DNA from 2 places in the Pantoea sp. X-Soil-TKNS-1207 genome. Region 1 is predicted to be linked to the other one. Evidence: predicted binding sites of a transcription regulator. Region 1 holds the regulator's gene; the other holds the start of a gene.
The links. Region 1 encodes LexA, which represses DNA repair genes until DNA is damaged. Its sites were predicted from a motif close to TNCTGTATGTACATACAGNA; they were not measured.
Positions count from the first base shown of each region.

Region 2: the regulator LexA is predicted to act here: its motif matches at 6,021-6,040, upstream of sulA (SOS-induced cell division inhibitor SulA).

Region 1 is NZ_AP035958.1:363,052-379,128, forward strand. Features, by position in the region: gene plsB (glycerol-3-phosphate 1-O-acyltransferase PlsB) at 1-2,397, opposite strand, end outside; gene AC6I8V_RS01590 (diacylglycerol kinase) at 2,524-2,892, shown strand; gene lexA (transcriptional repressor LexA) at 2,998-3,612, shown strand; gene dinF (MATE family efflux transporter DinF) at 3,720-5,051, shown strand; gene AC6I8V_RS01605 (CsbD family protein) at 5,209-5,421, shown strand; gene zur (zinc uptake transcriptional repressor Zur) at 5,491-6,012, opposite strand; gene AC6I8V_RS01615 (conjugal transfer protein TraF) at 6,461-7,711, shown strand; gene dusA (tRNA dihydrouridine(20/20a) synthase DusA) at 7,810-8,805, shown strand; gene pspG (envelope stress response protein PspG) at 9,032-9,298, shown strand; gene AC6I8V_RS01630 (quinone oxidoreductase) at 9,490-10,473, opposite strand; gene dnaB (replicative DNA helicase) at 10,547-11,953, shown strand; gene AC6I8V_RS01640 (Lrp/AsnC family transcriptional regulator) at 12,082-12,573, shown strand; gene AC6I8V_RS01645 (YitT family protein) at 12,802-13,416, shown strand; gene AC6I8V_RS01650 (amino acid aminotransferase) at 13,465-14,658, shown strand; gene AC6I8V_RS01655 (secondary thiamine-phosphate synthase enzyme YjbQ) at 14,797-15,213, shown strand; gene AC6I8V_RS01660 (MmcQ/YjbR family DNA-binding protein) at 15,216-15,566, shown strand; gene AC6I8V_RS01665 (NAD(P)-dependent alcohol dehydrogenase) at 15,563-16,077, opposite strand, start outside.
Region 2 is NZ_AP035958.1:1,536,895-1,552,971, forward strand. Features, by position in the region: gene pqiC (membrane integrity-associated transporter subunit PqiC) at 1-472, shown strand, start outside; gene rmf (ribosome modulation factor) at 751-918, shown strand; gene fabA (bifunctional 3-hydroxydecanoyl-ACP dehydratase/trans-2-decenoyl-ACP isomerase) at 1,051-1,569, opposite strand; partial or broken gene AC6I8V_RS07035 (AAA family ATPase) at 1,637-3,498, opposite strand; gene matP (macrodomain Ter protein MatP) at 3,552-4,019, shown strand; gene ompA (porin OmpA) at 4,089-5,159, opposite strand; gene sulA (SOS-induced cell division inhibitor SulA) at 5,509-6,000, opposite strand; gene AC6I8V_RS07055 (TfoX/Sxy family DNA transformation protein) at 6,223-6,822, shown strand; gene yccS (YccS family putative transporter) at 6,847-8,985, opposite strand; gene AC6I8V_RS07065 (YccF domain-containing protein) at 8,995-9,438, opposite strand; gene helD (DNA helicase IV) at 9,561-11,615, shown strand; gene AC6I8V_RS07075 (methylglyoxal synthase) at 11,620-12,081, opposite strand; gene AC6I8V_RS07080 (YccT family protein) at 12,150-12,788, opposite strand; gene AC6I8V_RS07085 (CoA-binding protein) at 12,956-13,378, shown strand; gene hspQ (heat shock protein HspQ) at 13,412-13,729, opposite strand; gene rlmI (23S rRNA (cytosine(1962)-C(5))-methyltransferase RlmI) at 13,789-14,979, opposite strand; gene yccX (acylphosphatase) at 15,065-15,343, shown strand; gene tusE (sulfurtransferase TusE) at 15,344-15,670, opposite strand; gene yccA (FtsH protease modulator YccA) at 15,770-16,077, opposite strand, start outside.

The DNA.
Region 1 (16,077 bases):
GGTCAGACGCACATCGCTGGTGACCAGCTCCGCCAGCATCTGCCACATGATTTGCGTGCGTTCCACATCCGCATCGTCTCTGTCGCTGATGTAGCCTTCATCACGCAGCGTCAGCACCAGCGAAGTGAACACCGCCTTATCGAAGAACTCCGGGGCGTTGATGCCGTGCAACACCGACAGACGCTGCGCCAGCGTGCGGCTCTCTTTCTCCAGCGTGCCACGGTTGATGGTTGGCTTGGCACTGAGGATGGAGAAGGTAATGGCAAAACGCTGGAGCGTTTCACGGATACCTGCCGCCAGCAGTTGCAGCGTACGATAGCGGGCCGGACTCATCTTCAACTGACCATCCTGCATGGTAACCAGACCCTGACGCGCCATCTCGGCACACAACGCCTGCAACACCGCCGGTAGCTGATCGGTGCTCCAGCGCAGGAACAATTCGCTTTTCAGCATCGGGTAAACCAGGCTCACCTGGCGCAGCAACTCAGCCTCACTGATTTCACGGTGCTGCTGCACGATGGCGGCAATCAGCGACGGCATTACCAGCATATGCTGAATGTTGTTGCGGTAGTACGTCATCAGCACCGCCTGCTCGCGCGGCAGGATGATGATGTCGCCGATATTGTCCTGCTCGGTCTCAAACTTGTTCATGCCCATGGCGTGATCAAGCAGCGCCTCGGCGCTCATATTCGGCACTGTCGCTTCAGGAGAATAGGGCACATTACGCAGCAGCTGGGTGTAGCACTCCAATTGCTCAATCAGTTGTTCGCGGGTAAGCGAACGCTGACGGGAGGCCAGCAGGGCGGTCACGCACAGGTTCATGGCGTTCGCGGCACCGGCTTCGTTAATGCGTACCATCAGACGGCTGGCGATATCATTTACCGTCGGCGTCATCCACGCCGGACGCAGCGGTTCGATCGGATCGATCGCGTCACGCCATTCCGGTACGTGTTTGTTCAGGTAGTTCACCAGCGACAGCGGTTCGCCGAAGTTCACGTAACCCTGGCCCAGATTGCGCAGCTTACGCAGCCCCTGCACCATCTGCATGAAACTCTCTTTCTCTTTCGCCGCACCGCGCAGTTCTTTGGCGTAGGTACCCACTTCCATCACATGTTCGTAGCCAATGTAAATCGGTACGAAGGTGATTGGACGGGTACCGCCGCGTAGCATGGCCTGCAACGTCATCGACAGGGTGCCGGTTTTCGGGTCCAGCAAACGGCCGGTACGGGAACGTCCCCCTTCCACGAAGTACTCAACCGAGTAGCCACGCGTAAACAGCTCGCCCAGATATTCACGGAAAACCGTGGAGTAGAGCTTGTTGCCTTTGAAGGTACGGCGAATAAAGAAGGCACCCAGACGACGGAAAATCGGACCGGCAGGCCAGAAGTTCAGGTTGATACCAGCAGCAATGTGCGGCGGCACCAGTCCCTGATGGTAGAGCACGTAGGAGAGCAGCAGATAATCCATATGGCTGCGATGGCAGGGCACGTAGACAATCTCGTGACCATCCTGAGCCAGCTGGCGCACGCGTTCACCGCCATTGACGTTGATGCCCTGATAGAGGCGGCTCCACATCCAGCCCATGACGCGGTCGGTGACGCGGATGGCTTCATAGGAGAAGTCGGCCGCAATCTCTTCCATCATTTCAACGGCGTTCTGCTGTGCTTTCTCGTGCGAAATCTTTTTGCTGCGGGCTTCATCTTCCACAACTTTTTCAATCGCTTTGGATTGCAGCAGCTTGTTGAACAGATCCTGACGGGCTGGCAAACGTGGGCCGACCGCCGCCAGACGCTGACGCGCAAAGTGAATGCGTGCAACGCGTGCCAGTTTCTGAGCAATTGACTTATCGGTACCGTGCTCGGTGGCCATCTCGCGCAGCGAAACCGTTGGCGAGAAACGCACAAAGCTGTCGCGACCATGCCAGAGAATGGCGAAGAACTTCTGCACGCCATTGAGAATCCGCAGGTGAGGCGTTGATTCTCCCTGGATTTCTCGCCCTGGCGCACGGCCAAACATAATCGAGACCGGCAGCATCTGGACATCCAGCTCTGGATTGCTGCGATGCAGATCGAGGTAATCGTGAAAGAGCTTCACCGACTCCAGATTGGGCACGAAGTATGGGAAAACGCGCGGGCCATCATGGATAAACACATGGCGTGGCAGCAATGCCCCGTCAACTTCCAGCGGCGCGAGCGGATCGGGCAGATGCAGCTTCAGGCACTGCGTGCGCAGCGTGAGCAGATCGGCCTTGGAATCGTAAGGCAGCACATACATAATCGGCCGCGTCGAATCCAGCCCATGTTCGGACACCGGATCGGCGGGAATGACCTTACTCTTTACCAAAATGGAGAGTGGTAAATTCAATAATTTATAATAAAGTTTACGCCAACCTGACATAGACAACTTAAAGCCTCTTGTTAGCAAAGCGCGGCAAGCATACCAGAAAGTGCCGCGAAGATCTGTGGCTGTGCCATTACCGGCTGCCCAGACATTGACGTCAAAACGAGCAAAGGGTTCAACGACATGGCAAATAACGTCACCGGTATTCAAAGGATAGTGAAAGCTGCCGGTTATTCCTGGCAGGGATTACGTGCCGCCTGGCAACATGAGGCCGCATTTCGCCAGGAAGCGATCGCCGCACTGGTGGCGATTGTGGTGGCGTGTTGGCTGGATGTTGATGCCGTATCCCGCGTATTAATGATCGGTTCGGTTGTGCTGGTGATCATTATTGAGATCCTGAACAGCGCCATCGAAGCGGTGGTTGACCGCATTGGTCAGGAACGCCATCCGCTGGCCGGTCGTGCTAAGGATATGGGATCGGCCGCAGTGTTACTGGCTATCTTACTGGCTCTGTTTGTCTGGATCGCGCTGCTTTGGTCACATTTGCGATAAGGCTTCCGAATTCATCAACCCGCTGATTTTTCCCTCAGTTTTGGTTTCCATTTCGCCAATACCTGTATATACTCACAGCGACTGTATAAACAACCAGGGGGCGGGATGAAAGCGTTAACCAGCAGGCAGCAACAGGTCTATGACCTGATTCGCGACCATATCAACCAGACGGGCATGCCGCCAACGCGTGCGGAAATTGCTGCGCAACTGGGCTTCCGCTCACCTAATGCGGCCGAAGAACACCTGAAAGCGCTGGCGCGCAAAGGCGTTATCGAAATCGTCTCCGGTGCTTCGCGCGGTATTCGTTTATTAATGGAAGAGGAAGTCAGCGAAGGTTTGCCGCTGATCGGCCGTGTCGCCGCCGGTGAACCCCTGCTGGCGCAGGAACACATCGAAGCGCATTACCAGGTGGATGCCAACCTCTTCAAACCCACCGCAGATTTCCTGCTGCGCGTCAGCGGCATGTCGATGAAAGATATCGGCATCATGGATGGCGATCTGCTGGCGGTACACAAGACTCAGGAAGTGCGTAACGGCCAGGTTGTCGTGGCGCGCATCGATGACGAAGTGACGGTGAAACGCTGGAAAAAGCAGGGTGCTATCGTGCATCTGCTGCCGGAAAACAGCGACTTCCAGCCGATCGTTGTCGATACCCGTGAGCAGTCACTGACTGTTGAAGGTCTGGCCGTGGGCATCGTGCGCAACGGCGAGTGGCTCTGATCGTATCGATTCCCCCCGCTGCGGTAGCGCATCTGCGCTGCCGTAGTCTGATGTTCTTATCCTCTTCAATCTGACAGACGTATCACAGCAGAAACCGGGACGGGCTGATGCAGCTGTTTTCCTCCTCTGACAAAACACTCTGGCGGCTGGCGTTGCCGATGATCCTCTCCAATATCACGGTGCCGTTACTCGGCGTGGTGGATACGGCGGTGATTGGCCATCTCGACAGTCCTGTCTATCTCGGCGGCGTAGCGGTTGGCACCACGGCAACCAGCTTTATTTTTATGCTGCTGCTGTTTCTGCGCATGAGCACCACCGGTCTTACCGCCCAGGCGTTTGGCGCCAGTGATAAAACGGCGCTGGCGCGAGCGCTGACGCAGCCGTTATTAATTGCTCTGGTGGCGGGCGTGCTGTTCATCGCATTGCGTACGCCCGTCAGCAACCTGGCGGCGGCGCTGATGGGCGGCAGCGTTGCTGTCCAGCAGCAGGCGCAACTGTTTATTCAGATCCGCTGGCTTAGCGCGCCCGCCACGCTGGCAAACCTGGTGATTCTTGGCTGGTTGCTGGGCGTGCAGTATGCGCGCGCCCCTGTGGTGCTGCTGGTGGTGGGCAATCTGGTCAATATTCTGCTGGATCTGGCGTTTGTCCTCGGGCTGCACTGGGGCGTAGCTGGGGCGGCTGCCGCCACGGCGCTGGCTGAATACGTCTCCCTTGCTGTCGGGCTGTGGATGGTGGCGCGCGTATTGAAGCTGCGTGGCATCGATTTTTCCCTGCTGAGGAACAGCTGGCGCGGCGATGTGGCCCGCCTGTTCCGCCTGAACCGCGATATCATGCTGCGCTCATTTCTGCTGCAAATCTGTTTTGCTTCGCTGACGATACTCGGCGCGCGTATAGGACCGGATGTGGTGGCGGTTAACGCGGTGCTGCTGATGTTTCTTACCTTCACAGCCTACGCGCTGGATGGCTTCGCCTATGCGGTTGAAGCCTGTTCTGGTGAGGCGGTTGGCGCGCAGGATCGCAGCAGGCTGCTGCTAATCTGGCATGCCGCCTGCCGTCAGGCAGGGGTGGTGGCGCTGCTGTTCGCTTTAATTTATGCGCTGTTTGGCGCGCAAATCGTCGGGTTGCTGACCTCGCTGGAAGCGCTGCGCGAGATGGCCGATCGTTATCTGCTGTGGCAAGTGGTGATGCCGTTAATGGGCGTGTGGTGCTATTTGCTGGATGGCATGTTTATCGGTGCGACGCGCGGGCGGGAGATGCGTAACAGCATGGCGCTGGCGGCGCTGGGTTATGGCCTGTCGCTGCTGACGCTGCCATGGTTGGGAAATCATGGTTTGTGGCTGGCGGTGACGGTATTTCTCGCTTTACGTGGGCTAACGCTGTGGCTGGTGTGGCGCCGGCACTGGCGTCACGACAGCTGGTTTGCCTCCAGCCAACTCTGATGCTATGGATACAGAATAGTCTGTAAGATGCTACCAAACCTCCAATGACTACTATAATTATCCTTAACGGCGCAAATGAGTAGCGCGTTATATGGGTTTTTACCTGCAAGTATTGGGTATTACACCAATATCCCTCAGGATGACATGGAGAATGGTTATGAATAAAGACGAAACGAGCGGCAACTGGAAACAATTCAAAGGGAAAGTGAAGGAAAAATGGGGCAAGCTGACGGATGATGATATGACCGTCATCGAAGGTAAACGCGATCAGCTTGTCGGTAAAATTCAGGAACGCTATGGCTACGCAAAAGATCAGGCCGAGCGTGAAGTTAAAGACTGGGAAGGTCATAACAAGGATCACCGCTGGTAACGGACCCGTTTAAGGACGATGCTCCTACCCGCCGATCGTGATGATCGGGCTGGCACAGGGATGTGCCATCTATCCCTTCCTCACCCGCTTTTTATTCTCAACCTGATGATCGTGATCGCAGCTTTCGTGATGCGTGCAGGCTTCCACTTCTGAACAATTTTCACACAATCCATGCGCTTCAATCACGCTGTGGCGCAGGGTAAATCCCGCCTGTTCTGCCAGATCGGCAATAATCTTTTCGACGCCATGAGCGTGCTTTTCACTGACCGCCGCACAGTGATCACACACCAGCATGACCGAGGTGTGCGCTGGTTCATCAAAATGATGGCAAACCACATAACTGTTATTCGATTCAACGCGATGGATAAATCCCTGCTCCAGCAGAAAGTCCAGCGCGCGATAGATGGTCGGCGGTTTGGCCTGCGGTTCACTGACGCGCAACTGATCCAGCAAATCATAAGCGCTGATCGACCCATTCTGCTCGGCCATCAGGCGCAGCACTTCGGCACGTTGCGTGGTCAGACGCACGCCGCGTTGCAGGCACAGCGTTTCAGCCTGGGTGAGAAGTTGGTCGGGCGACAGATTTGACATAAGCGTTCTCCAGGTTGCGAGTGATGTTATTTTATCACACAAATTTTTACGCTGCTGTTATTGCTTTTTCTTGCTGCTTCCGCCCGGAAAAATTCTATTTATCAGGGTTTTAATAGTGCCATTCTTTCCCTGTCATCTTCCCTGCTGTCATCTGTGTTTCTTTTTGTTAGCGCACTATCAAATTGCTTTCCGGGTTTTGCTTTGCAACTCACCGACTTAGCGTCTAAGGTTCAAAAGGGCTTAAGTAATATCTGGCCTTAATTTAAACATCGTTTAATTTTTTGCATAAATACATGACAGATTGGCGCAATTGCAGCCAATTCTGCGAATAGCAGTGCTATTTCCTTTTAATTCACAGCAATAAATCGTTAGCCCAGGTTCACAATAAGGGCTGGAAAATTGTTACGTCGATGACGTGGTCACGACATTTAAAGGTGATGGCAGGCACATGGTGAAGACATTATTCAGACGCAAAAAGGTTGCTTATCTTGTTGTTTTGAATGCAGTATTTCTTTCCTCGTCCGCTCTGGCAGCTGGGACCTGGTACGACGCGCGTAATGATGCAATGGGAGGCACAGGCGTTGCTTCCTCCACCTGGAGTTCCGCCGTGCTGGCGAACCCGGCATTAATGACCAAAGCAAAACCCGACGATGATGTCAGCATCATTTTCCCTTCAGCGGGTGTGCAGATTACGGATAAAAACAATTTGCAGGACAAGGTTGATGACATCACCAACACGGTGGACCATTACCGCGATGTCATTGATAACTTAACCTTTCAGGATTATCTCAACGGCTATCCGCAGTTAAAGGCCGCCGCTGGTGATATGGCGGATAAGCTACGCGATCTGCGCGGCAATAAGGCCGACGGTAGCGCAGGTGTGGCGCTGGCGGTGACGGTGCCTAATGAAACCTTGCCATTTGCCTTTGTGACTAAAGCCTATGGCACTGCGCATGTGCGAGCCAATGTGGTAGATAGCGACATTACCTATCTGCAAGGCGTGGCGGACGGTACCATCATTCCTTCAGAGGGCGGCGCAGAAAGTTTGCGCTCCAGCGCCAATGGTCTGGCGGCGTTAGTCACCGACTACGGTGTGGCGCTGGCGCATGAGTTCACCATTGCCGGCCACCCGGTCTCTTTTGGTGTGACGCCGAAAGTGCAGAAAACCTGGCTGTATAACTACACCGCCAGCATCTATGAATATGACAAGAGCGACATAAACAACAGCCGCTATCGCAGTTCCGATACAGGCTTCAACATTGATGCCGGACTTGCCACGGACTTTGGTGAACACTGGACCTTCGGCCTCACCGGGCAGAACCTGATTTCGCGCGATATCGATACCAAAGTAGTCAATGACTATCGCGATACCTACCAAATCCGTCCGTTAGTGACCACCGGCCTGGCCTGGAACTACGGTCCGGTGACCCTGACTGGTGATGTCGATTTAACCCAGACCAAGCGCTTTAAATCGGAAGGGAGCAGCCAGTATATCGGCGTGGGCGGTGAGTATCGGGTGCTGGATTGGCTGCAACTGCGTGCCGGTTATCGTGCGGATATGAAGTCAACGGACACCAACGTATTTACCGCCGGTTTCGGTCTGTCGCCGTTTAACAATACGGTACATCTGGATCTGGCCGGTTCGGTCGGCGATGACAACACCTGGGGTGCCATGGTGCAGCTCGGATTTAACTTCTGATCGATCCCCTGCATACCGACGGGCGGCTGTGTCGCCCGTCAATCCTGTGATATCATTGCGCAGTATCTCATCACTTAACCCCGGATTTGCTGCGTTTCATGACCGATACCTTCTCTTCGCAACGTTTTTCTATTGCCCCGATGCTCGACTGGACCGACCGTCACTGTCGCTATTTTCACCGCAAGCTGAGCGGCGATACGCTGCTATACACCGAAATGGTGACGACCGGCGCGATCATTCATGGCAAGGGCGATTATCTGGCCTTCAGCGAGGATGAACATCCGGTGGCGCTGCAACTGGGTGGCAGCGATCCGGCGGCACTGGCGCAGTGCGCCCGGCTGGCGGAAGCGCGTGGCTACGATGAAATCAACCTTAATGTCGGTTGCCCGTCCGATCGCGTGCAGAATGGCCGCTTTGGCGCCTGTCTGATGGGCGAAGCGGCGCTGGTGGCGGATGGCATCAAAGCGATGCGTGATGTGGTCAGCATCCCGGTGACGGTGAAAACCCGTATCGGCATCGACGATCAGGACAGCTACGAATTTCTGTGCGATTTCGTCGGCACCGTGGCGCAGCAGGGCGGGTGCGACACCTTTATCATTCATGCGCGTAAAGCCTGGCTTTCGGGACTCAGCCCGAAAGAGAATCGTGAAATTCCGCCGCTCGACTACCCACGCGTCTATCAGCTGAAGCGTGATTTCCCGCAGCTGACCATGGCCATCAACGGCGGCGTGAAGACGCTGGAAGAGGCAAAAATCCATCTGCAACATATGGATGGCGTGATGATGGGGCGCGAAGCCTACCAGAATCCGGGCATCCTGGCGCAGGTGGATCGCGAGCTGTTTGGCCGCACAACCCCGGCGGCCGATCCGGTGGCGGTGGTGCGCAGCATGTACCCCTATATTGAAGCGGAACTGGCGAAAGGCACTTACCTCGGCCACGTAACACGCCATATGCTTGGCCTGTTCCAGGGCATTCCGGGTGCACGCCAGTGGCGTCGCTACCTGAGCGAGAACGCCCACAAGCCTGGCGCGGATGTCCGTGTGCTGGAAGCGGCGCTGGCGCTGGTGGCAGATAAGATCCCGCAGGAAGCCTGAAACGTTTTTCCCCGGTGCGGGTAAATCCGCACCTCTGGGCAGGGTCGGCATACATGCTGGCCAGGCCATCCCCGCACGGTTTTATTTACGCCACAAGTTAGTGAATCTCATCATTCTATCCACATGCATCTTAAATTCACTTCAATAATTTCAATGCGTTAGCATGAAAACCATTCTGGCACGCATCTTGTAATGTCCTCTCTGTAACCTACACAGGAGAGCCTTCGTGGAAATATTATTTGTTATCGGCTTTTTTCTCATGCTGCTGCTGACCGGCGTGTCGCTGCTGGGCGTGATTGCGGCGCTGATTGTTGCAACGGTGCTGATGTTCCTCGGCGGGCTGTTTGCACTTGTTATTAAATTGTTGCCGTGGCTGATGCTGGCGGTGGTGGCTGTCTGGTTGTATCGCGCCTTTACTACGCCGGAAGGCGATGTGAAGCTGAATCGACTGAAAAGAAAAATCAGTAAGTTAGAGAAAAATAGCTGGCGCTAAATGCGGGTGCGATCACAGAGTTAATCTTTACTTAGTACAAATCCGCAATTAAACATATTTTTTACTTATGTTTTCTGTCAGGATGGTCGGTGTTGAGTCGAAACGTATTCATCGCCGCTGTCCCTACACCAGCGCGAACTATAAAAAAGAAAAAGGGGCTTCCTACGGGAAGCCCCGTTTGCATTCTGGGGTCAGGGAATCAACAGACTCGACCCCTGGGTGGCGCGGCTCTCCAGTACCTGATGCGCGCGTGCCGCATCGCTTAGCGCAAATTTCTGCTGTTCCGGCACGTTGATCTTAATGGCGCGGCTGGCAATCAGTGAGAACAGCTCCGCACTGGCGCTGTCGAGTTCTTCACGATTGGTGATATAACCGAACAGGGAAGGGCGAGTAACAAACAGCGATCCTTTCTTATTCAGAATCCCCAGATCGATGCCGGTCACCGCGCCGGAAGCATTACCAAAGCTCACCATCAACCCGTGCCGGCGCAGGCTATCCAGCGACGCTTCCCAGGTATCCTTACCGACTGAGTCGTATACGACCGCCACTTTCTTTCCGTCCGTCAATTCACTGACGCGCTGAGCAATATTTTCATCGCGATAATTGATGGTGGCCCAGGCTCCGGCATCTTTGGCGATTTTGGCTTTTTCAGCCGAGCCAACGGTGCCAATCAGATGCGCGCCCAGCGCTTTGGCCCACTGACAGGCAATCAGGCCGACACCACCGGCGGCGGCGTGGAACAGGAAAATTTCGTCCGGCTTAACCTTGTAGGTCTGGCGCAGCAGATACTGCACCGTCAGACCTTTGAGAAAAGAGGCTGCGCCCTGCTCGAAACTGATGCTCTCCGGCAGAATCACCAGGCGATCTTCATGAACATTATGCGCCTCGCTGTAAGCTCCCAGCGATGCCTGGCAATACACCACCCGGTCACCCGCCTTAAAGCGCGTTACCGCAGAGCCGACTTTCTTTACCACGCCAGCGGCTTCAGTGCCCAAACCGGACGGCTTATCCGCAACCGGATACAATCCGCTGCGCACGTAAGTATCGATGTAGTTAATGCCGATCGCCCGGTTCTCCACCTGCACTTCATGTTCAGCGGGATCGGCCAGATCAAAATCCACCCATTGCAATACTTCAGGCCCGCCGTGTTCGTTAAACTGAATACGCTTTGCCATTCTGACTCCTGTGATTGTTCTGCCTGTGACGTTATACTTGCGCGTCACTCTAAAGATCGGTAACGCATTTACTATGGCAGGAAATAAACCCACCAACAAATCGAACGAACCCCGCGATCGCCAGCTGGAGGGCGTGAAAATGCCGCCGCATTCCATCGAGGCGGAGCAGTCGGTGCTCGGTGGGTTGATGCTGGATAACGAACGCTGGGACAACGTGTCCGAGCGCGTGGTTGCGGAAGATTTCTTCAACCGCTCGCACCGGCTAATCTTCTCCGAAATGCAGCGTCTGCTGGAAACCGGGCAGCCGATTGACCTGATTACCCTGTCGGAATCGCTGGAAACGCGGGGCGAGCTGGAGATGGCGGGCGGCTTTGCCTATCTCGCCGAATTGGCGAAAAACACCCCAAGTGCGGCGAACATCGGCGCCTATGCGGACATCGTGCGTGAACGTGCGGTGGTGCGCGAAATGATCTCGGTAGCGAATCAGATTGCCGATGCCGGTTACGATCCACAAGGACGCAGCAGCGAAGACCTGCTCGATTTCGCCGAATCCAACGTCTTTAAGATCGCTGAGCAACGCGCTAATAAAGAAGACGGCCCGAAAAATATCGAGCAGATCCTCGAAGCGACGGTATCGCGTATTGAATCGCTGGTCTCCACGCCGCACGATGGCGTCACCGGCGTCGATACCGGCTACCAGGATCTGAATAAAAAAACCGCCGGTTTACAGGGTTCGGACCTGATCATTGTGGCGGCGCGTCCGTCGATGGGTAAAACCACTTTCGCGATGAACCTGTGCGAAAACGCCGCCATGCTGCATGAAAAACCGGTGCTGATTTTCAGTCTCGAAATGCCCAGCGAACAGATCATGATGCGTATGCTGGCCTCGCTGTCGCGCGTTGATCAGACACGCATTCGTACCGGTCAGCTGGAAGATGAGGATTGGGCGCGTATTTCCGCCAGCATGGGCATTCTGCTGGAGAAGAAGAATATGTATATCGATGATTCTTCTGGCCTGACGCCGACCGAAGTACGCTCACGCGCGCGCCGTATCTATCGTGAAAACGATGGCCTGAGCATGATTATGATCGACTACCTGCAATTGATGCGGGTGCCGGCGCTGTCAGATAACCGTACGCTGGAGATCGCCGAGATCTCGCGCTCGCTGAAAGCGCTGGCCAAAGAGCTGAATGTGCCGGTGGTGGCGCTGTCGCAGCTGAACCGCTCGCTGGAGCAGCGTGCCGATAAACGCCCGGTGAACTCGGATCTGCGTGAATCCGGCTCGATCGAACAGGATGCCGACCTGATCATGTTTATCTATCGCGATGAGGTTTATCACGAAAACAGCGATCTGAAAGGCATTGCCGAGATCATCATCGGTAAGCAGCGTAACGGGCCGATCGGCACAGTACGTCTGACTTTTAACGGCCAGTGGTCCCGTTTTGATAACTACGCTGGCCCGCAATACGACGACGAATAACCCTCTTTTCCCCGATGCATGCACGATCTGTGCATGCATTTCACGTCATCAGAAAATAGTGTTGGACAACCCCGCCTTTAATCAGGTTATCTGTAGCTAAGCGCACCCTTTTACGCTGTGGAAGCAGAATGACTCAGGTAGACGATTACGACCTTAAGATACTGACATTATTACAATCTAATGGCCGCCTCACCAATCAGGAACTCAGTGATTTAGTTGGCCTTTCGGCGTCCCAATGTTCACGCCGCCGCATCAATCTGGAGCAGGCAAACCTCATTCTCGGCTATCACGCCCGGCTGTCGCCCGATGCAATCGGCCTTGGCATGGTGGGATTAATTGAGGTTCGGCTGATCAACCATACGCCTGATTATGAAGAGAGTTTTCACCGCATGGTGGAGCAGGAAACGGCCATCGTCGATGCGTTTAAAACCACCGGTGATGCCGATTATTTGCTGAAAGTGGCGGTCGCGGATCTGGCCTCGCTCAGCGCGCTGATCAGCCAGCTGGTGTCGGGTCATCAAAGCGTGGCCCATGTGAAAACCTCCGTGGTATTGAGCCGTTTAAAAGAGAACGGCGTAATGATTTTTCCCGAGCACAAAACGCGCCAAAAAAGTGCGTGATGTGCTAGTCTGGTGCAATTAATGCCATTCAAATGCAAAAAACGCGCACCAGATTCCAGATTTGTGCATAGGTTGCCGGGTTAATTAGCAACTCATGTACAAAAACCTGCAATAAAGCGCCTTAGTTATCAATTGGATAATCACTGGCACCCATCGGCGGCGACAAGACGTCGCCGATGTGGTGCGTTTTTTGCATTTGAACCGCATCAATTGCAATGAGAAAAATCCATGGATAACGTTGTTCAACCTGCCAAAGTCCCCCATTCCCGTATTGAAGATGCCCTGGCGATTGTGCTCGGCACGCTGATGGTCTCCTTTGGCGTGATTATGCTGAAGCAGGCGGGGGCGCTGACCGGCAGCTCTGCCGGGATTGCCTTCTTAATCAGCTATCTGACGCCGCTTTCGTTTGGCAGCGCCTTTTTCCTGATTAACCTGCCGTTTTACTGGCTGGCGGTGCGCCGTATGGGCTGGGAATTTACCCTGAAAACCTTCTGCGCGGTGGGCCTGGTGTCGCTGTTTACCCATCTGCACCCCCTGTTCGTGCATTTTTCCGCATTAAATCCGTTTTATGCGACATTGTTCGGTAACGTGGTGATGGGGATTGGGTTTATAGTGTTGTTTCGTCACAAGGCCAGCCTTGGCGGAGTCAATATTCTGGCGCTCTGGTTACAGGACCGTATTGGCCTGCGCGCCGGGAAACTGCAAATGGCAGTCGATACCTGCGTGGTGCTGGCATCGCTGTTTGTCGTCTCCCGGACCATGCTGCTTGCCTCGATAGCGGGCGCGGTGGTCCTCAACCTAATCATCGCGATGAATCACCGTCCCGGCCGCTATATGGTTTGACGACGCATCATTACCTGACTTTTTTGACCAATCATGGAGATCTGCACCGTGTTTCAAAACGTTGATGCCTATGCTGGCGATCCGATTCTGTCGCTGATGGAAACCTTCAAGCAGGATCCACGCGACAATAAAGTGAATCTGAGCATCGGCCTCTATTACAACGAGCAGGGCATCATTCCTCAGCTGCAGGCCGTTGCCGCAGCGGAAGAACGCCTCCAGGCGGCACCGCATCAGGCTTCGCTCTACCTGCCGATGGAAGGTCTGGGTCCGTATCGTAACGCCATTGCACCGCTGCTGTTTGGGCGCGATCATCCGATGTTGCAGGCGGGCCGCATTGCGTCCATTCAGACGCTGGGCGGTTCTGGCGCGCTGAAAGTGGGTGCGGATTTCCTTAAACGTTACTTCCCGCATTCCAACGTCTGGGTCAGCGATCCGACCTGGGAAAACCACATTGCCATCTTTAACGGTGCTGGCTTTGAGGTGAACACCTATCCCTGGTATGACGACGCAACCAATGGCGTGAAGTTCGATGCCTTTATCGCAGCGCTGAAAACCCTGCCGAAGCAAAGCATCGTGCTGCTGCACCCGTGCTGCCATAACCCGACCGGTGCTGACCTGACTAACGCGCAGTGGGATCAGACTGTTGAGGTGCTGAAAGCGCAGGAGCTGATTCCGTTCCTCGATATCGCTTATCAGGGCTTTGGTGCCGGCATGACGGAAGATGCCTATGCGATCCGCGCCGTTGCCGCTGCGGGTCTGCCTGCACTGGTCAGCAACTCGTTCTCAAAAATCTTCTCGCTGTATGGTGAGCGCGTTGGCGGTCTGTCCATCGTGTGCGACAGCGCGGAAGAGAGCGCGCGCGTACTGGGTCAGCTGAAAGCGACCGTACGTCGTAACTACTCCAGCCCGCCGAACTTCGGTGCTCAGGTAGTTTCCTGCGTACTGAACGATGAAGCGCTGCTGAATAACTGGCTGGCGGAAGTGGAAGCGATGCGTCTGCGTATTATCGAGATGCGTCAGGCGCTGGTGACGGTGCTGAGTGAGAAGCTGCCGGGCAAAAACTTCGATTACCTGCTGAAGCAGCGGGGCATGTTCAGCTACACCGGTCTCAGCGCGCAGCAGGTTGATCGTCTGCGTGACGAGTTCGGCGTGTATCTGATTGCCAGCGGCCGTATGTGCGTAGCCGGCCTGAACAGCCGCAACGTCCATCAGGTAGCTGAAGCCTTTGCTGCCGTGATGTAATCAGCGCCTCAGGCTGAGAGAAAACCGCCATGCCCTCAGGCTGGCGGTTTTTTTATGGTAAATATCAGACCGTTTTTTCCTTTACCTTTCGCCGACATGCTGCACACTTAAACGGTGTGTTTAATTCAGGATTCAGGCATGTGGCATCAACAAACCTTAACGCTTAGCGCCAGACCGCGTGGTTTTCATCTGGTCACCGACGAGATTGTCGGACAACTACGCACGTTGTCGGATGTGCGTATTGGTCAGCTGCACCTGCTGCTTCAGCACACCTCAGCCTCGCTCACCCTCAATGAAAATTGCGATCCCACGGTACGCAGCGACATGGAGCAACATTTCCTGCGCCATGTCCCGGAAAATGCCCCCTATCAACACGATTATGAAGGTGCAGATGATATGCCCGCGCACATTAAGTCATCGCTGCTCGGCGTATCCTTGTTACTTCCGGTCAGCCGGGGACGACTATTGCTGGGTACCTGGCAGGGGATTTATCTCGGCGAGCATCGGGTACATGGCGGTGCAAGGCGGATTGTCGCCACCATACAAGGGGAGTAACCATGAACACTTCGGATTTACTGACTTACTGCATGAACAAGCCGGGCGCGGAGCAGAGCGTGCATAGCGACTGGAAAGCGACGCAGATTAAGAGCGATGGCGTATTGTTTGCCATGGTGCAGGAGATCAAAGGACGCCCGGCGGTATCGCTCAAGGCGACGCCAGCGCTGGCGGATTTAATACGTGAGGAACATAGCGATGTGTTCCCGAGTGAGCATCTGAACAAATCCCACTGGAGTACGCTGTGGCTGGATGGTTCGCTAAAAGATTCGCAGATTTACTATCTGGTGGATGCGTCCTGGCAACAGGCTGACGCCACGCGCGCGGCGGGCGTCAGCCATAACGAGGATTAAGCCGCAGCTTCCTCGCGCAGGGTGTTGATATCAATGACAAAACGGTACTTCACGTCACTTTTCAGCATACGCTCGTAGGCTTCGTTGATTTGATTCATGGCGATCAGCTCGATATCTGACGTGATACCGTGCTTGCCGCAGAAATCCAGCATTTCCTGCGTTTCCGCGATGCCGCCAATCAGCGAGCCAGCGATGCTGCGACGCTTGAAGATCAGGTTAAATACCTGCGGTGCCGGGTGATCGTGCTCCGGCGCGCCCACCAGCGTCATGTTTCCATCGCGTTTCAGCAGGGCAATAAACGGGTTGAGATCGTGCTGTGCCGCCACGGTATTCAGGATGAAGTCAAAGCTGTTCAGGTGTTGTGACATCTGGTCGGCATCTTTCGAAATCACCACTTCGTCAGCGCCCAGGCGTTTGCCATCCTCAATTTTGGACGGAGAGGTGGTGAACAGCACCACATGCGCGCCCATGGCATGGGCCAGTTTCACGCCCATATGACCCAGACCACCCA
Region 2 (16,077 bases), 1.2 Mb from region 1:
TATGGCGCCTGTCAGCAGCGATGCCAGCAGCGCGCAGCCGATGCTGTGGGTGCAGCAGGTCAGCGTGCCGGATTATCTGGCGGGCAATGGCCTGGTGTATCAGACCAGCGACGTGAAATACGTAATTGCCGCTAATAATCTTTGGGCCAGTCCGCTCGACCAGCAATTGCAGCAAACGCTGGTCAGCAACCTGAGCCGTGCGCTGCCAGGCCGTCTGGTATCGGGTTCACCCCTTGGGGAGACGCACGATACGCTGACCGTCAACGTCACCGGTTTTCAGGGCCGCTATGATGGTAAAGCGATCGTCAGCGGTGAATGGGTGCTGCAACATCAAGGAAAACTTATCAAACATGGCTTTAATCTGACGCTGCCGCAGCAGGAAGATGGCTATGATGCGCTGGTCCGAACCCTGGCGCTCGGCTGGCAGCAGGTCGCTCAGAAAATAGCCGATGGTGCGATCGCCTCAAATTAAGATTTGTTCGAAGCTTATGCTAAGTCCCTGATTTGTCATTATGGATGACAAAAAAATCAGGGGCTTTTTTTTTCGGCTTATCAGCCAGATAAGCGATTTTTCTGAATCTTTACCTCATTCTGTGATGGCGGTTTCAGGTCATTTTTATGACATTGGCGTGAATTTTGCGCATTGACCTTTTCGTCGCAAGGCGTTAGAACGTTAGAGTGGTTGAACATTAATTCGCCACTCTATCTTTCCACCAGATTCCACCAGACCTGAAATGAGGGAAACGAGGTATGAAGAGACAGAAACGAGACCGCCTGGAACGAGCACATTCACGTGGCTATCAGGCCGGCATTACGGGACGCTCAAAAGAGATTTGCCCGTATCAAATGATCGACGCACGGTCTCACTGGTTGGGAGGTTGGCGACAAGCCATGGAGGACAGGTCGGCGGTGGCGTAAGCCCGCCGGATGTCTATCGATAAGGAACAAACCTCCGCATTATGCGGAGGTTTTCGTTTTACCCGTCATAACTTTCTCCCCGGTCACTCACTGATGTAAGCTCCCAGGGACGCACGTCAGGGTAAAGGAGGATCAGAACGCGGTGGTGTCTTTGAACAGACCCACTTTCAGGTCAGTTGCCGAGTAAATCAGGTTACCGTCAACAAACACTTCGCCGTCAGCCACGCCCATCACCAGTTTGCGGTTGATGACGCGTTTAAAGTGAATTTTATAGGTCACTTTTTTCGCGACCGGCAGTACCTGACCGGTAAATTTCACTTCGCCCACGCCCAGCGCGCGGCCTTTACCTTCTGCACCCAGCCAGCCCAGATAGAAGCCAACCAGCTGCCACATGGCGTCCAGACCCAGACAGCCTGGCATTACCGGGTCGCCGATGAAGTGGCAGTCAAAGAACCACAGGTCAGGGCGGATATCCAGTTCGGCTTCCACGAAGCCTTTGTCGTATTTACCGCCGTCTTCGGTCATTTTGACCACGCGGTCCATCATCAACATATTGCCTGATGGAAGCGGCGGTCCGTTTTCGCCGAACAGTTCACCGCGACCTGAGGCAACCAGGTCTTCTTTGCTATAGGATTCGCGTTTATCTACCATGTTCTCAATAAGCCTTCTTTTAGTGAAGCCCGAATATTAGCGAACAGTTGTACGCCGGGCAATGCTATCAGCTGTGGTTAAACCAGTTAAGCCAGCGTAATGGCCACGGGCGCTGACGCGTTTCCTGTTGATTCAGCTGAGTGATGCGATCCTGGATGGTGCGCAGCAGTGAATCACCGCTTTCGCTTTGCCATGCCACGCCGGTCAGTAACGGCAGCGCTTCGTCGACACGCTCAATGGCCCAGATATGGAACTGGCCCTGCTGCACCGCCGCAACGACCTCCGCATTCAGACTCAGATGACGCACGTTACTGGCGGGAAGAATCACGCCCTGCTGGCCCGTCAGGCCGCGTTCATTACAGATGCTGAAGAAGCCTTCAATTTTCTCATTGAGGCCGCCAACCGGCTGTACATTGCCAAACTGATCCACCGAACCGGTGACCGCGATTTGCTGATTCAGCGGCTGGTTAGCCAGGGCGCTAATCAGGGCGCACAACTCAGCCAGCGAGGCACTGTCGCCATCGACTTCGGAGTAGGATTGTTCAAACACCAGCGAAGCAGAGAAGGGCAGCTGTTGTTCCAGCTCCAGCTCAGAAATCAGGTAGGCCTGCATGATCATCATGCCTTTCGCATGAATATTGCCGCCCAGTTCCGCCTTGCGTTCAACGTCAGTGAATTCGCCATCGCCAGGGTGCACCACGCAGGTAATACGTGATGGTTCGCCCCACGGACGTGGGTGGCCGGGAAATTCAATCACCGACAGACCATTAATCTGACCGACCACTTCGCCTTCAGTCTCAATCATGATCTGGTTTAGCAGAATTTCATCACGCATGCGATCGGCGAGGAAACTTTCACGCCACTGACGCGCTTCCAGCGCATCTTTCAGCGCTTCAGCATTGAGTGAGTCACCGTGCAATGCCGCTTCCTGCAACTGGCGACGCAGCCAGCGCGGGCACAGTGGCAACGTGTCCTGATCGCCGGTGGTGCGCACAGCTTCATTAATCAGTGGCAGCCAGAAATCTTCTTCGGGGTCTGACAAGCCTGCCTGACGCGCCTGAGTCAGCGTCCACTGGCACCAGGCCGTCATCTCATCTTCGTCGAGGATCTGCAGGTTCTCTTCAAACTCGCTGTACAGCGCCATCTCATGCGCTTCCGGGTCCAGCGCCTGGAAATCAGCCAGCGCATCGCGTTCGCCGCACAGGATCAGACGCAGCTGCAACGGCAGCGCAGGGATGGCTACCGGCAATGGCTGGCGTTCATCCTGCGAGTACCACTCAAAACGGCCCTGCTCGATGCATTTTTTCAGGCGCAGCCACATCAGGGGTTGCGCCAGCAGCGTGTTGACGCTGAGGATCAGGGTGCCGCCGTTGGCGCGATGCAGCAAACCTGGTTCCGGCTGGACACGATCTTTATACTGACGGACACAGCCGAATAGCTGCTCGAATTCGATCCAGTCGGCGTAATGTACGCCGCCCTGGCTGGTGAAGGGGCGGTTGCTGTCGGTTGGCGGCAACAGGCTGACGTTGTCACCCATCACCAGGTAATCACCGCCAAACAGGGCTTCAGCGTCAGGCTGAAAACGTTGTGCGGCGCTGGCAACCCAGGCGAGGTAGTCGCTGTTTTCCTGACTGCGTAATAGCAGCAGTGGGAAACCCTGTTGTTGATGATGCAAATGCGCCAGCGCATTCAGCAGACGCGGCTGAACCGCGGCTAGACTATCGCTATCTTCCAGTGAGACGTTTGAGAAAATGGATTGGTAGCGGGTGCTATCCGGCTGCAGGGCTTGCCACGTAAGTTGAGAGCTGGTCAAAATATTCCATTCGTCAGATTCGGGAAAAGCGCGATTATACAGGAATCAACCGGGTTAAGCACTGCGGAGTTCCGGCCCGAATTGTGATGGCCGCAACATGTTTTTCCTTGCTGCATCCAGGAAAAAAGCTGTTATTCTTAGTTTGTTACGTGATCACGATGAGATTCCGATGAAATACCAGCAACTCGAAAATCTTGAAAGTGGATGGAAGTGGAAATACCTGGTGAAAAAGCATCGGGAGGGTGAACTGATCACTCGTCATCTTGAACTGAGTGCCGCCCAGGTTGCGGTAGACGCGCTATTGATGATGGAAAATAGCCCGGTTGAGGTTAACGAGTGGATTGCTCAGCATATCCATCCGGATCTGGAAAACCGTCTGAAGCAGACCATTCGTGCACGTCGTAAACGCCATTTTAATGCTGAGCATCAGCATACCCGGAAGAAATCTATCGACCTGGAATATCTGGTGTGGCAACGTCTGGCTGGGTTAGCGCAGCGCCGTAATAGCACGCTTTCTGAGACCATCGTGCAGCTGATTGAAGATGCCGAACGTAAAGAGAAGTATGCCAGCCAGATGTCGACGCTGAAGCAGGATCTGCAGGCGATTCTCGGCAAGGGTGAAACGGATAGCGAATAATTCTCGCTTTACTGACAATCAGGTATAAAAAAAACCCCGCCTGAGCGGGGTTTTTTACTGCGTGAAAACTTAAGCCTGCGGCTGAGTTACCACGTCTTTAACACCTTTCACGTCGATTTCAACGCGACGGTCCGGCGCCAGGCAGTCGATCAGGGCATTGCGGCCTTTCACGCTGTCACAGGTGTTGCCAGTAACCGGGTTAGATTTGCCCATGCCACGTGCGGAGATTTTGTTAGCCGGGATACCTTTAGATACCAGGTAGTCGACAACAGACTGAGCACGTTTCTCAGACAGTTTCTGGTTGTACTGCTCTGAACCGATACGGTCGGTGAAGCCCAGGACTACAGCAGAACCGTCTTTCGGATCCATTGAGCTCAGCTGGCTGTACAGCTGATCCAGAGCCTGCTGGCCTTCTGGCTTCAGGGTCGCTTTGTTGAAGTTGAACAGGACGTCAGACTTCAGGGTGAAACGCTTGGTTTCAACAACCGGAGCCGGTGCCGGAGCTGGAGCAACAACTGGTGCAGCAGCTTCATCCTGACCGAAACGGTAAGAAACGCCGACGCTCAGCATGCTGTTGTCAGGGCGCGCGCCAACGGTGCCTGCGTCGCCGATGTTGTTAACCCACTGATAGTCCAGGCGAGTTGCCCAGTTTTTGGTCAGTGCATATTCAACACCAACAGCAGCCAGCGGAGAAACGCCGGTGTCGTGGTCGCTGATACGGCCGGTGGTCGGGTTAGTCTGAGTGGAATCAGCACGCCATACCATGCCGCCCAGACGGGTGTACACGTCCAGATCGTCAGTAATCGGGTAGCTCAGTTTAGCAGCCAGCTGAACGCCTTGTGCTTTGAATGCGCCGTTAGTTACGGTGCCTTTGTAAGGCATACGGCCCAGCCAGTCGTAGCCCAGCTCGAAGCCCAGGTACGGGTTAGCCTGGTAGCCCAGGAAAGCGCCTGCGCCAAGCTGATCCTGATGAGTCGGACCATTGTTGTTCTCATAATCGTTACCGTAGTAACCTTTATCGTGGTACTGAGACCAACCCAGCTTAGCACCGGTATACCAGGTGTTATCTTTAGGAGCGGCCTGCGCTACGGTAGCGAAGCCAGCCAGTGCCACTGCAATTGCGATAGCTGTCTTTTTCATTTTGCGCCTCGTTATCATCCAAATAGGCAATGAGCAAAAATAGTTTGCTCTTGGTTTAATCCTTCGCCGGGTCAAAATGCTCGCTTATGACTCTACCGAAAAAACGGAGGTTATTGAGCACCCTGGCGAGGTAAAGTCTACAACGAGATTGGAAAGTTACAAGTATGATGTGAGGCCAGGCGATAAAAAAACAGGGGTTTATACACACATTTTAACAATTGACATGGCATAATCTTCGCGATCAGAAATGAAAAAAGTGGCTAAGCCATTGTCTAAGCTGGCTGGACAAGAATCAGTGGCTTAGCGTCAACTTCTGAGAAACGAGGTGCAAGAAAAATCCTAATTTTACTTAATGAAACAAATCTGAGGGAATTTTTGACGCTAATCGTTGTCTGGACAAAACCCCATCCTGTCCTTGTGGACGCATCACCAGACCCAGCGCATCACCTTCGATCGCAGCCTGTTTCAGTTCCCAGCGCTCTTCATCGTTCAGTTCGTAAGGAATCCACGCCAGAACCACACTGTAATTACCAGTGCGCAGCGCTTTGACCATACTTTCCACCGTGCTGTAACGCTCGCTCTCCGTGATATGCATACTCTTTTCCAGCGGCAATCCTGACTGCTGCATCCAGTGACGATTCAGCTTGTGCGCGGGAGTTAACCACAGCTGCCAGCGTGATTGCAGGCTCAACTGCTTCAATACCGGCAGCAGCATAAGCTGCATCATGCCAGGTTGTTCGCTGTAATGCAGCTCAGTAATGCCACCTAAAGAAGGTTGCGCTACATCTGAAGTCGCAAAACGATGAGAACGGTCAGCGGTGCCAGAGAATTGAGTACGCATAATTTAATCACTCAGTAATGAACTGTATGAATATACAGTAATGGCTTCCTGGATAAAGATCAACCTCAATTTCTGAAAACACCTCGCAAATTCTGCACATTTTTTCGCCGCACAGCATTTATTCATTGAACAGCCAGATCGTTTTTCATATCTTCTAACCTGATGAATACATGGATATTTATTAGGATGTTTCTGGTAAAAGGACTTCAGGAAGGTGTCAGGATGAAAAAGTATCACCCGGTTGTTGAGCAAACAAAATTGCAGCTGTCAGCGCTAGGTAAAATCGAATCCCGCACGCAGTTTGGTGGTTACACACTGGCGGTGGAGAAGGTGGTTTTTGCGTTAATTAATGAAGATGCGCTTTACCTGCGCGCCTGTGAAGCTGTCGCTGATTATGCGGCGCTTTGTCCCATGGAGCCGCTGATTTACCACAAGCGCGGCATCCCGGTTACCCTGAGTTACTTCAAAGTCGATATGCAACTCTGGCAGGAGCCGGAACAGTTAATCCTACTGTCGGCCAGCGCATTACGCACGGCGCGCGATGAGCTGAAGACAAAATATATCTCATTGCGTCTCAAAGACTTGCCCAATCTGAGTATGCGCATGGAAATGCTGCTGCATAAGGCGGGTATCTGCTCGGTAAAGCATTTGTGTGAAATTGGCGCGAAGCAGAGCTGGCTGAAACTGCGCCTGGTGAATAAACACATCGGCCTGAAAACATTGCTGGCACTGCAGGGCGCAATTTCGGGGCATCATGAGGCGGCGCTGCCGAGGGAGGTCAGAGCTGAACTCTGCGCGTGGTATCAAAAAACGCTCCGCTGACCAGCAGCAGAGCGTTGATGGGTTTTAGCCTGTCGCAAGGATACGGCGTAGACGTGCAATTTCCGGCAGCAGTGAGATCAATAACCCCAACTGCTGCAACACCAGCGGCGCCTGCGTTTCCGGGCTGGTTTTCATTTCCGACAGGCGCTGCATCAGCGCCTGCTGCATGTGTGTCGCCTGGCTATCGCTGACACGCTCAATCTGCAATACGTCTTCAACGAAGCACACCGCATCATCGAGCAGGGCCAGTAGCGCGGTGTCATCCAGCCTGACGCGATGGGCGCCCAATGCTGAGATATAACTGAGAAAAGAGTGATTAAGGCACAACAGCCTGAACGCGTTCTCCCGTAATGGCTGCTGGTAGTGAACTTCGCTGCTCATATTGGAAACGACCGAAGCCAGTTCAGCATCCGCATTATGGGCATCACGTCGCGCCACACGGTACGCCAGCCGATTATCCTTGCCCTGGTGATATTGCTCCATAATCGCATCAAGATAGCGGCAGTTAGCATTCAGCGTGCGATCGGCTACGGTTGGCAACTGACGGAAACGCCAGTCCGGCCAGACAAAGGCGACGGCCAGCCACGCCAGACCGCAGCCCAGCAAGGTATCGACCACGCGCGGCAGCGCCACTTCAAAGCCTTCACCGAGCAGATTGAAGCACAGCAACACCAGCAGGGTAATGAACAGCGTTGCCTGGGCGTACTGGATCTGCCGGAAGGCGAAAAACAGCACCCCGCTAAGCACAATCAGAATCAGTTGCCCTTCGATTGAAGGCACCAGCCACAGCACCGGCAGGCCGATGGCAATCCCCGCCAGCGTACCGCCGATACGCAGCGCCAGACGCCGCCGGGTGGCGTTATAGTTCGGCTGACATACAAACAGGCTGGTGAGCAGAATCCAGTATCCGCGATGCACACCAGTGATCTGAATAAATCCATAGCCAACGCACAACACCAGCGACATGCGCACCGCATGACGGAATAACGCCGAGGAAGGCGTGAGATGACGGCTGATGCGCAGACGAATATCAGCCCAACCGCTCAGCCCTTCGCTGGAAAGATTGTCGTCACTGGAGGCGGCGGGTTGCGCCAGCATCTGTTCGGATTCAATGGATGCCAGCTGGGCATCCATGGCGCGCAAATTGCGCAGCAGCCAGAACAGCGCGCGGATATTGGCTTCCTCCGGCGCACTTTGTTGCAGGCGGGTCAGCGCCGTTTCCAGCCGCTCAAACACGCGTTCAAAGTGGGGATCATGATGCCAAGGCTGACGTAATAATATTGTCTCTGCCAGCTGACGACAGGCGTGTGCCTGCATGTTCAATAAACGCTGGAAACGGAACAGCACTTCGTTGTAACGCCAGTCATCGCGTAATTGATGATATTGCAGATGTGACGAACTGGCGCGCTCATGGATATCCTGCGCGACAAAATAGTAATGCAGGCTGCGCCGCGTACTGCGCGAACCCCGGTCGCCGCGCAGACGGCTCTGGATGGTGCTTTTTGTGAGGTTAAGCTGGGCCACCAGCTGGCTGTTGACCATGGCGGTGGCAATCAGCGCGGCGTCATCCTGCTCGCCGCCATCGGGATCGAACAGGCTGGCTTTGGCATCAAGGTAACGCGCCAGTTGCGAAAAACTGGCCGCCAGCTGCTCCTGCACCGGGCGCACCGGAAATATCAGGTGGCCGATTAAGGTCAGCAGGTTGTACCACAAAGCGCCAATCAACAGCAGCGACGGCTGCATCCACCATTGCAGGAACAGACCGCTGCCCAACATGGTGTAGACCGCAATCAGCAGGGCGCCGAAGGCAATGGTAGCGTAGCGTTGCCCCAGTGCGCCCAGCAGAATAAATCCCCAGGTTGAGAGGGCCAGACCGGCGATAAATGCCCAGGGATGCGGGAACAGCAACTCGACGGACACCGAGGCGATACAGAAACAAATCAGCGTAATCAGCAGATTCCGCAGGCGTCCGGTCCAGCGATCGTCGAGATCGGCCAGCGCTGCGGCAACCACCCCCAGCGTCAGCGGAATGGTCCACTCAATTTTCTGTAGCCACCAGGGCACGGCGGCACAGCCTGCCAGTGCGAAAAAGATGCGCAGTAAATAGCGCAGGCTGCTGTTGAACAGATAACGCCGCCAGCCCGGCAAAGCCTCATGCATCATGGCTTAGCCTCAGTAACGGCGGCGGGCATTCGCTTCCCGCGCGGCCTGCGCTTCTTCCACCGAAACCACACGGCGGCCGACCGGCCACAGGGCAATGGCGGCAATTTTGAAATTGGCGATGCCAACCGGTATGCCGATGATGGTGAGGCACTGCACAATTCCGGCAGAAATATGCATCAGACACAGCCACCAGCCGAAAAACACCAGCCAGAACAGGTTGAGGAAAGTGCCGCCAGCGTTCAGAACCGGGCTTTTGCTATCCGGGCGCAGCACGTCCACATGCACCGCTTCATTGCCAAACGGCAGCAGAGAGAGTTTAGTAATTTCCCAGCAGGAGCGCGTTAACGGCAGCGTGAAAATAAGTACGATGCTGACCAGCGTCGCCAGTAGCCAGCTGAGGGTGGTAAAAAAGCCGCCCAATACAAAGTTGAGAATGTTGAGCACGGTGCGCATAACACGATTTTCCTTTTGCAATCCGCAATATGTGCCGCCAAGTTTAGCCTGTTTTAAGGCTGGAGCGCCAAGGGTCTGGCAGGTAAACTGCGCGATAATCTATTCCTGAAGACGGTGCGGACATGGAACTGAAAGCAACATCAATGGGTAAACGTCTGGCACAGCACCCCTATAATCGCGTGCGCCTGCTGGCGGCAGGGGTGGAAGTTAGCGGCGATCGCCACGAATATCTCATTCCCTTCAACCAGTTATTGGATATTGCCTGTAAACGCGGCCTGGTATGGGGCGAGCTGGAATTTTTGCTGCCGGAAGAAAAAGTGGTGCGGCTGCACGGCACGGAATGGCAGGAGACGCAGCGCTTTTTTCATTATCTGCAACAGGCCTGGCAGCAGTGGAGCCAGGAGATGAGCGTGGTGTGCGCTGAGGTGTTAACCGCGTTGCAGCAGGAAATCTTCGCCTTTACCCAACAGGATCGCTGGCTCAAACGCAGCGAGCTGAGCGCGGTGAAAGAGAACATCACCCGTCAGTTTTCCGCCTTGCCGCTCCCCACATCCCGCCTCGAACAGTTCGATAATTGTCGTGAACTGTGGCAATTCTGCCAGCAATGGCTGGAACAGGGTGACGCCGCCATTCGCCAGCGCAATCGCACATGGACGACAAAAATCCTGGCGGAATATCAGGAATTTTTCTCCACGGTGGAAACCACGCCGCTTAATCCCTCGCAGTGTGAAGCGGTGGTCAACGGTGAGGATGCGCTACTGGTGCTGGCAGGTGCGGGTAGTGGCAAAACCTCGGTGCTGGTGGCGCGTGCCGGCTGGTTGCTGAAGCGCAAACTGGCGCAGCCGGAACAGATTTTGCTGCTGGCGTTTGGTCGTCAGGCGGCGGAAGAGATGAACGAACGCATCCAGCAGCGGCTCGGTGAGAGCGCGATTCAGGCGCGTACCTTCCATGCGCTGGCGCTGCATATTATTCGCGAAGGCAGCAATAAACAGCCCGCCATCAGCAAACTGGAGAGCGATAGCAAAGCGCGTCGGCAGCTGTTGATTGATACCTGGCGCGAACAGTGCAACAGCAAAAAAGCGCAGGCCAGCGGCTGGCGTCAATGGTTGCAGGAGGAGCTGGAGTGGGAGGTTGCCGAAGGGCCATTCTGGCAGGATGACAAACTGGCGCAGCGCCTGGCCTCGCGGCTGGAACGCTGGCTGGGACTGATGCGGATGCACGGCGGAGCCCAGGCGGCGATGATTGCCGATGTACCGGAAGATCAGCGCGATCAGTTTAGTAAACGCGTTAAGTTGATGGCGCCGATTCTGAAAGCATGGAAAACCGCGCTGAAAGAGGAAGGGGCGGTGGATTTCTCCGGCCTGATCCATCAGGCGATCGCCATCCTGGAAAAAGGACGTTTTATCAGTCCGTGGAAGCATATTCTGGTGGATGAGTTTCAGGACATTTCACCGCAGCGTGCGGCGCTGCTGACTGCGCTACGTCAGCAAAACAAACGGACTGCGCTGTTTGCCGTCGGCGACGACTGGCAGGCCATTTATCGCTTCAGCGGCGCGGAGATGAGCCTGACCACCGCCTTCCATCACTATTTCGGTGAAGGCGACCGCTGCGTACTCGATACCACCTATCGTTTTAACGATCGCATCGGTGAGATTGCCAATCGCTTTGTTCAGCAAAACCCGCATCAGCTGCGTAAGCCGCTGAATAGTCTGACCAAAGGGAATAAGAAATCGGTGACTCTGCTGCCGCAGGAGCAGCTGGAGCCGTTGCTCGATAAGCTGAGTGGCTATGTGAAGCCGGATGAGCGCGTGTTGCTGCTGGCGCGTTACCACCATTTGCGACCAGCGTTACTGGATAAAGCCAAAACCCGCTGGCCAAAGTTGCGGCTGGATTTTATGACCATTCACGCCAGTAAAGGGCAGCAGGCGGATTTTGTCATTATTCTCGGTCTGCATGAGGGGCGGGATGGTTTTCCCGCTGCGGCGCGTGAATCGATTATGGAGCAGGGATTGTTGCCGCAGCCGGAAGACTTCCCGGATGCCGAAGAACGTCGACTGGCCTATGTGGCGCTGACGCGGGCGCGTCAGCAGGTATGGCTGTTATTCGATAAGGATCGGCCTTCCGTGTTCGTCGATCACTTCCGCGACCTCGGCGTAGCGCAGAGCCGGAAGGCCTGAGACATCACGATTTCAGACGTTCCGCCAGATAACGCGGATAATCCGGGATCTGAATCTCGACTTCTCTTGCAAACAGCGGCGACTGAATCAGGAAATCTGCGGTGGAGCGGTTGGTGGCCACCGGGATATTCCACACCGTTGCCAGACGCAGCAGCGCCTTAACGTCCGGGTCATGCGGAACCGCGTTCAGCGGGTCCCAGAAGAAAAACAGCACGTCAATTTTGCCTTCCGAAATCAGCGCACCGACCTGCTGATCGCCGCCCAGCGGGCCGCTCAGCATGGCGTTCACATCCAGACCGGTATGACGGTTGATCAGATTACCGGTGGTGCCGGTGGCGTAGAGTACATGGGAGGCGAGCGCGGGTTGGTTCTTCTGTACCCAGTCCAGCAACGAGGCTTTGCAGTGATCGTGGGCGACAAGGGCGATATGTTTTTGCATCTTTAGGGTACGAACGGTCTGCTCCATAGGGCTTCCTGATTCTTCTCGGGCATTGTTAGTTAATGCACGAGTTTACCCCTGGCGTTTCATTCCTATCAACTTGCGCGTAAGGTTTTCATCCAGCTAAGAAAACGCAGGCGGGTGGCGGCATCAAAACGCTGAAACCAGCGTTGCAGCGAGGGCAGGTCACTGACTTCCTGCCAGGCGAAGTCGGCATCGATCTGGGCGTCCGGTACGCTGGCGGCCTGCACCGCGAATCGCGGCACGGAGGCGGCCAGACCATTACGGTTATAATTCAGCATGGCCTGCTCAAGATCGCCGCTCTCTGGCACAGGCAAATGGTCGCGAACGCTGGCGATCTCCTTGCCCTGTTCATCAACCAGCTGGAAATTGAGGGTCTGATCAAAGGTGTTGCGCTCACGCCGGTTATCCAGCGCGGGCAGGCGAATGGTGACGGTTTTGGCGCTGGCGGTAAAAGTGACGATCATCGGCACCGACTGATAATGCGGGCCGTTGTGAGGCGCTGAGTCCGGGAATTTTTCCACGCGAAACAGAAACTGATGCTGGCCGCGATCCAGTTCGAGACTGTCCGCGCCTTTAAGCAGCGAGCCGGAAATTTTGCGCCCATCCAGCACCAGAAGATCGATATCCGGATCGAGTTTCAGACTAATGGCGTGGCAGGATGCTGAAACGAGCAACATCAGTAAACCCGTAACAGCGTAAAACAGCTTCATTTCAACTCCAGAAAGTAGGGCGCAAACCAGTGATGTGTAGCAAATTATTACATTATGGCAGTTAATTTACATTTTAACATATTTATTCGTGCTGCCGCGCAAAGTTTTCCATTGCGCCAGGCGGCCTGATGCCATCTACACTCAGGCGAGTGAAAAAGGAGAGATGCATGAACGATCAAACAATTCGTGATGTTTTGACCCATACCAAACGCATTGCGCTGGTGGGTGCCAGCGATCGGCCTGATCGCCCCAGTTATGGTGTGATGAAGTTTTTGCTCGATCAGGGATACGAGGTGGTGCCGGTTAGTCCGAAACTCGCCGGGCAGCAGTTGCTGGGGCAGACTGCCTACGCCACGCTGGCGGATATTCCGGGCAGCGTGGATATGGTGGATGTGTTCCGTAATGCGGAAGCGGCGTGGGGCGTGGCGCAGGAAGCGATTGCCATTGGCGCGAAGACGTTGTGGTTGCAGCTGGGCGTGATTAATGAACAGGCGGCGGTGCTGGCGCAGGATGCAGGCATGACGGTGGTGATGGATCGCTGCCCGAAGATTGAGATCCCAAGGCTGGGGCTGTCTCAGCCGGTGCACTAAAACAAACGGCGACCTCAGGTCGCCGTTTTTTAATCAATGCCGCAGGCGGGGAGCCTGTAGCTGCTGGCGGATTGAAGCCGCCAGCTCATCCATCGAAGGTTGTTCGGGATGTTCAAAGGACGTCTCACCGGCCAGTTGAATTTCGGCAACGTAAGTGTGGACCTGCTCGCCCTCATCATCTTCCATCACCACATGATACCAGGGCGCTGCGCGCAGCGTCTCAGTAGCCCCCACTTCTTCCAGCTTAGGCTCATCGAGCGAATACTCCGGATCGACATCAACAATCACGCCGAGCACCCCGGAGAGACGGTGACGGACCTGCTGTCCAATTCCAAATTTACTGGCAATCATAGTGACCTCCCAAAATACTGCCCTGCATCAGATATGGAGGCAGGGACAGTTTTTTCAAGTCACAGCACGCGGCAGGCAAAACCTTTCAGATAAAGCCCTTCAGGGTAGCTGGCAATCACCGGATGGTCGGCTGCCTGACGGAACTGCTCAATAAATTGTACATCACGACCGGCATCTACGGCGGCGTCCGCGATGATCTTCTGAAACAGATCGGTCGCCATCAGCCCGGAGCAGGAGAAAGTCATCAGGATGCCGCCTGGATTCAGCAACTGGATCGCCAGCATATTGATATCTTTATAGCCACGGCAGGCACCGGCCAGCTGGTTTTTGTTCTCAACAAATTTCGGCGGGTCCATGATGATCAGGTCAAACTTCTCGCCGCTGTCGCGGTAGCGACGCAGCAGTTTAAACACGTCATCACGCTGGAATTGCGCCCGCGATACGTCCAGGCCGTTAAGTTCCACGTTCTGTTTCGCCACATCGAGCGCATCCTGCGAGGTATCGACGCTGATCACTTCACGGCAGCCGCCCATCAGCGCCGAGACAGCAAAGCCGCCGGTATAGGAGAAGCAGTTCAGTACGCGCGCGTTGTCGGCATAGCGACGGGTGGCGAAACGGCTGTCACGCTGATCGAGGTAATAACCGGTTTTATGGCCGCCCTGAATATCCACCAGCAATTTCATGCCATGCTCGGTGATCGGTAACAGCGGCGGCGGCAGTTCGCCACTGACGGGGCCTTGTGCCAGCTCCAGCCCCTCTTTCTTACGTACGGCAACGTCGGAACGATCGTAAATCGCGCATTCCGGAAAGCACTGTTGCAGGGCGGCGATAATCGCCGGGCGCTGATACTCCGCACCGGCCGACAGCAGTTGCAGCACAAGGAAATTGCCGAAGCGATCAATGGTGACGCCGGGCATACCATCGGATTCACCGGCGATCAGGCGATAGCTATCCAGCCCATCGCGCTGCGCCAGCCAGGCACGCCACTGCTGCGCCTGAGTGAGACGGCGAACAAAGAAGGCAATGTCGATTGACTCATCCTGTTGCCAGCTCCAGACGCGCGCCCGAATTTGTGATTGCGGTGAATAAGCGGCACGACCCAGCCATTTGCCATTGCTGTCGCATACATCAATGGTTTCCCCGGACTGGGCTTTGCCTTCCATACGGGCAACAGCACCAGAAAAGACCCAGGGGTGGCGGCGGAGCAGGGATTTTTCACGTCCCTTAGCGAGAATCAATCGAACGGTCATAGTTTGCTATGCTTACCTGAAAAAATGAGGCGCCATTTTCCGGTGGATGGCAGCAAAATGCAATGAACAGTGACGGGAGAGCACCATGGCCACAACCTGCTTCAAAATCTGGGTGCACGGAAGGGTGCAGGGCGTGGGATTTCGTTACAGCACCCAAATGCAGGCCCGACAGCTGGATGTGAAAGGATATGCGCGCAATCTGAACGATGGCAGCGTGGAAGTGCTGGCCTGGGGCGAAGAGCCACAGGTCACAGCCTTGATCGATTGGTTAAAAGCAGGCGGGCCGCGCAGTGCGCGCGTGGAAAAAGTGCTGGTGGAACCGCATCAACCGGCTGAAGCGCCCGGTCGTTTTACCACGGGCTGATTAGAGACATTTCGCCGGTTTCGGCAATCCGGCAATTTTCGTTGCCTGCTTAGCCGGGCCTTCCGGGAACAGGCGGAACAGATAACGGCTGTTGCCTTTCTCCTCGCCATACTTCTGCGCCATCGCTTTCACCAGCATACGAATCGCCGGTGAGGTATTAAATTCCAGATAAAACGTGCGTACAAAATTGACCACTTCCCAGTGCGCCTCGCTCAGGGTGATGGCTTCGGTGGCGGCAATGGCTTCCGCCAGCGGCTCACTCCAGTCGGCGCTGTTTTTCAGATAGCCTTCCGCATCGGTGGCGATCTCTTTACCGGCAAAAATCACGGTGACTCCTCAGGTTCAGTTTGCGGGTATTGTAGGTCGGCGCAGCCAGAAAAAGCAAAACCCCGCCAGAGCGGGGTTTGGGAGATAACCTGGTTGAGGTTAATTGCTGCGGGCGAAGCCCAGCAGGCTCAGCAGGCTGACAAAGATATTGTACAGCGACACATACAGGCTCACGGTAGCGCGGATGTAGTTGGTTTCACCGCCGTGGATGATATTACTGGTTTCCCACAGGATGGCACCGGCTGAGAACAGGATAAACAGCGCGCTAATCGCCAGGTGCAGCGCTGGCAGGTGCAGGAACAGGTTAGCGACCACCGCCACCAGCAGTACCACAAAACCCGCCATCATCATGCCGCCAAGGAATGACATATCGCGGCGCGTGGTCAGCACGTAGGCCGAGCAGCAGA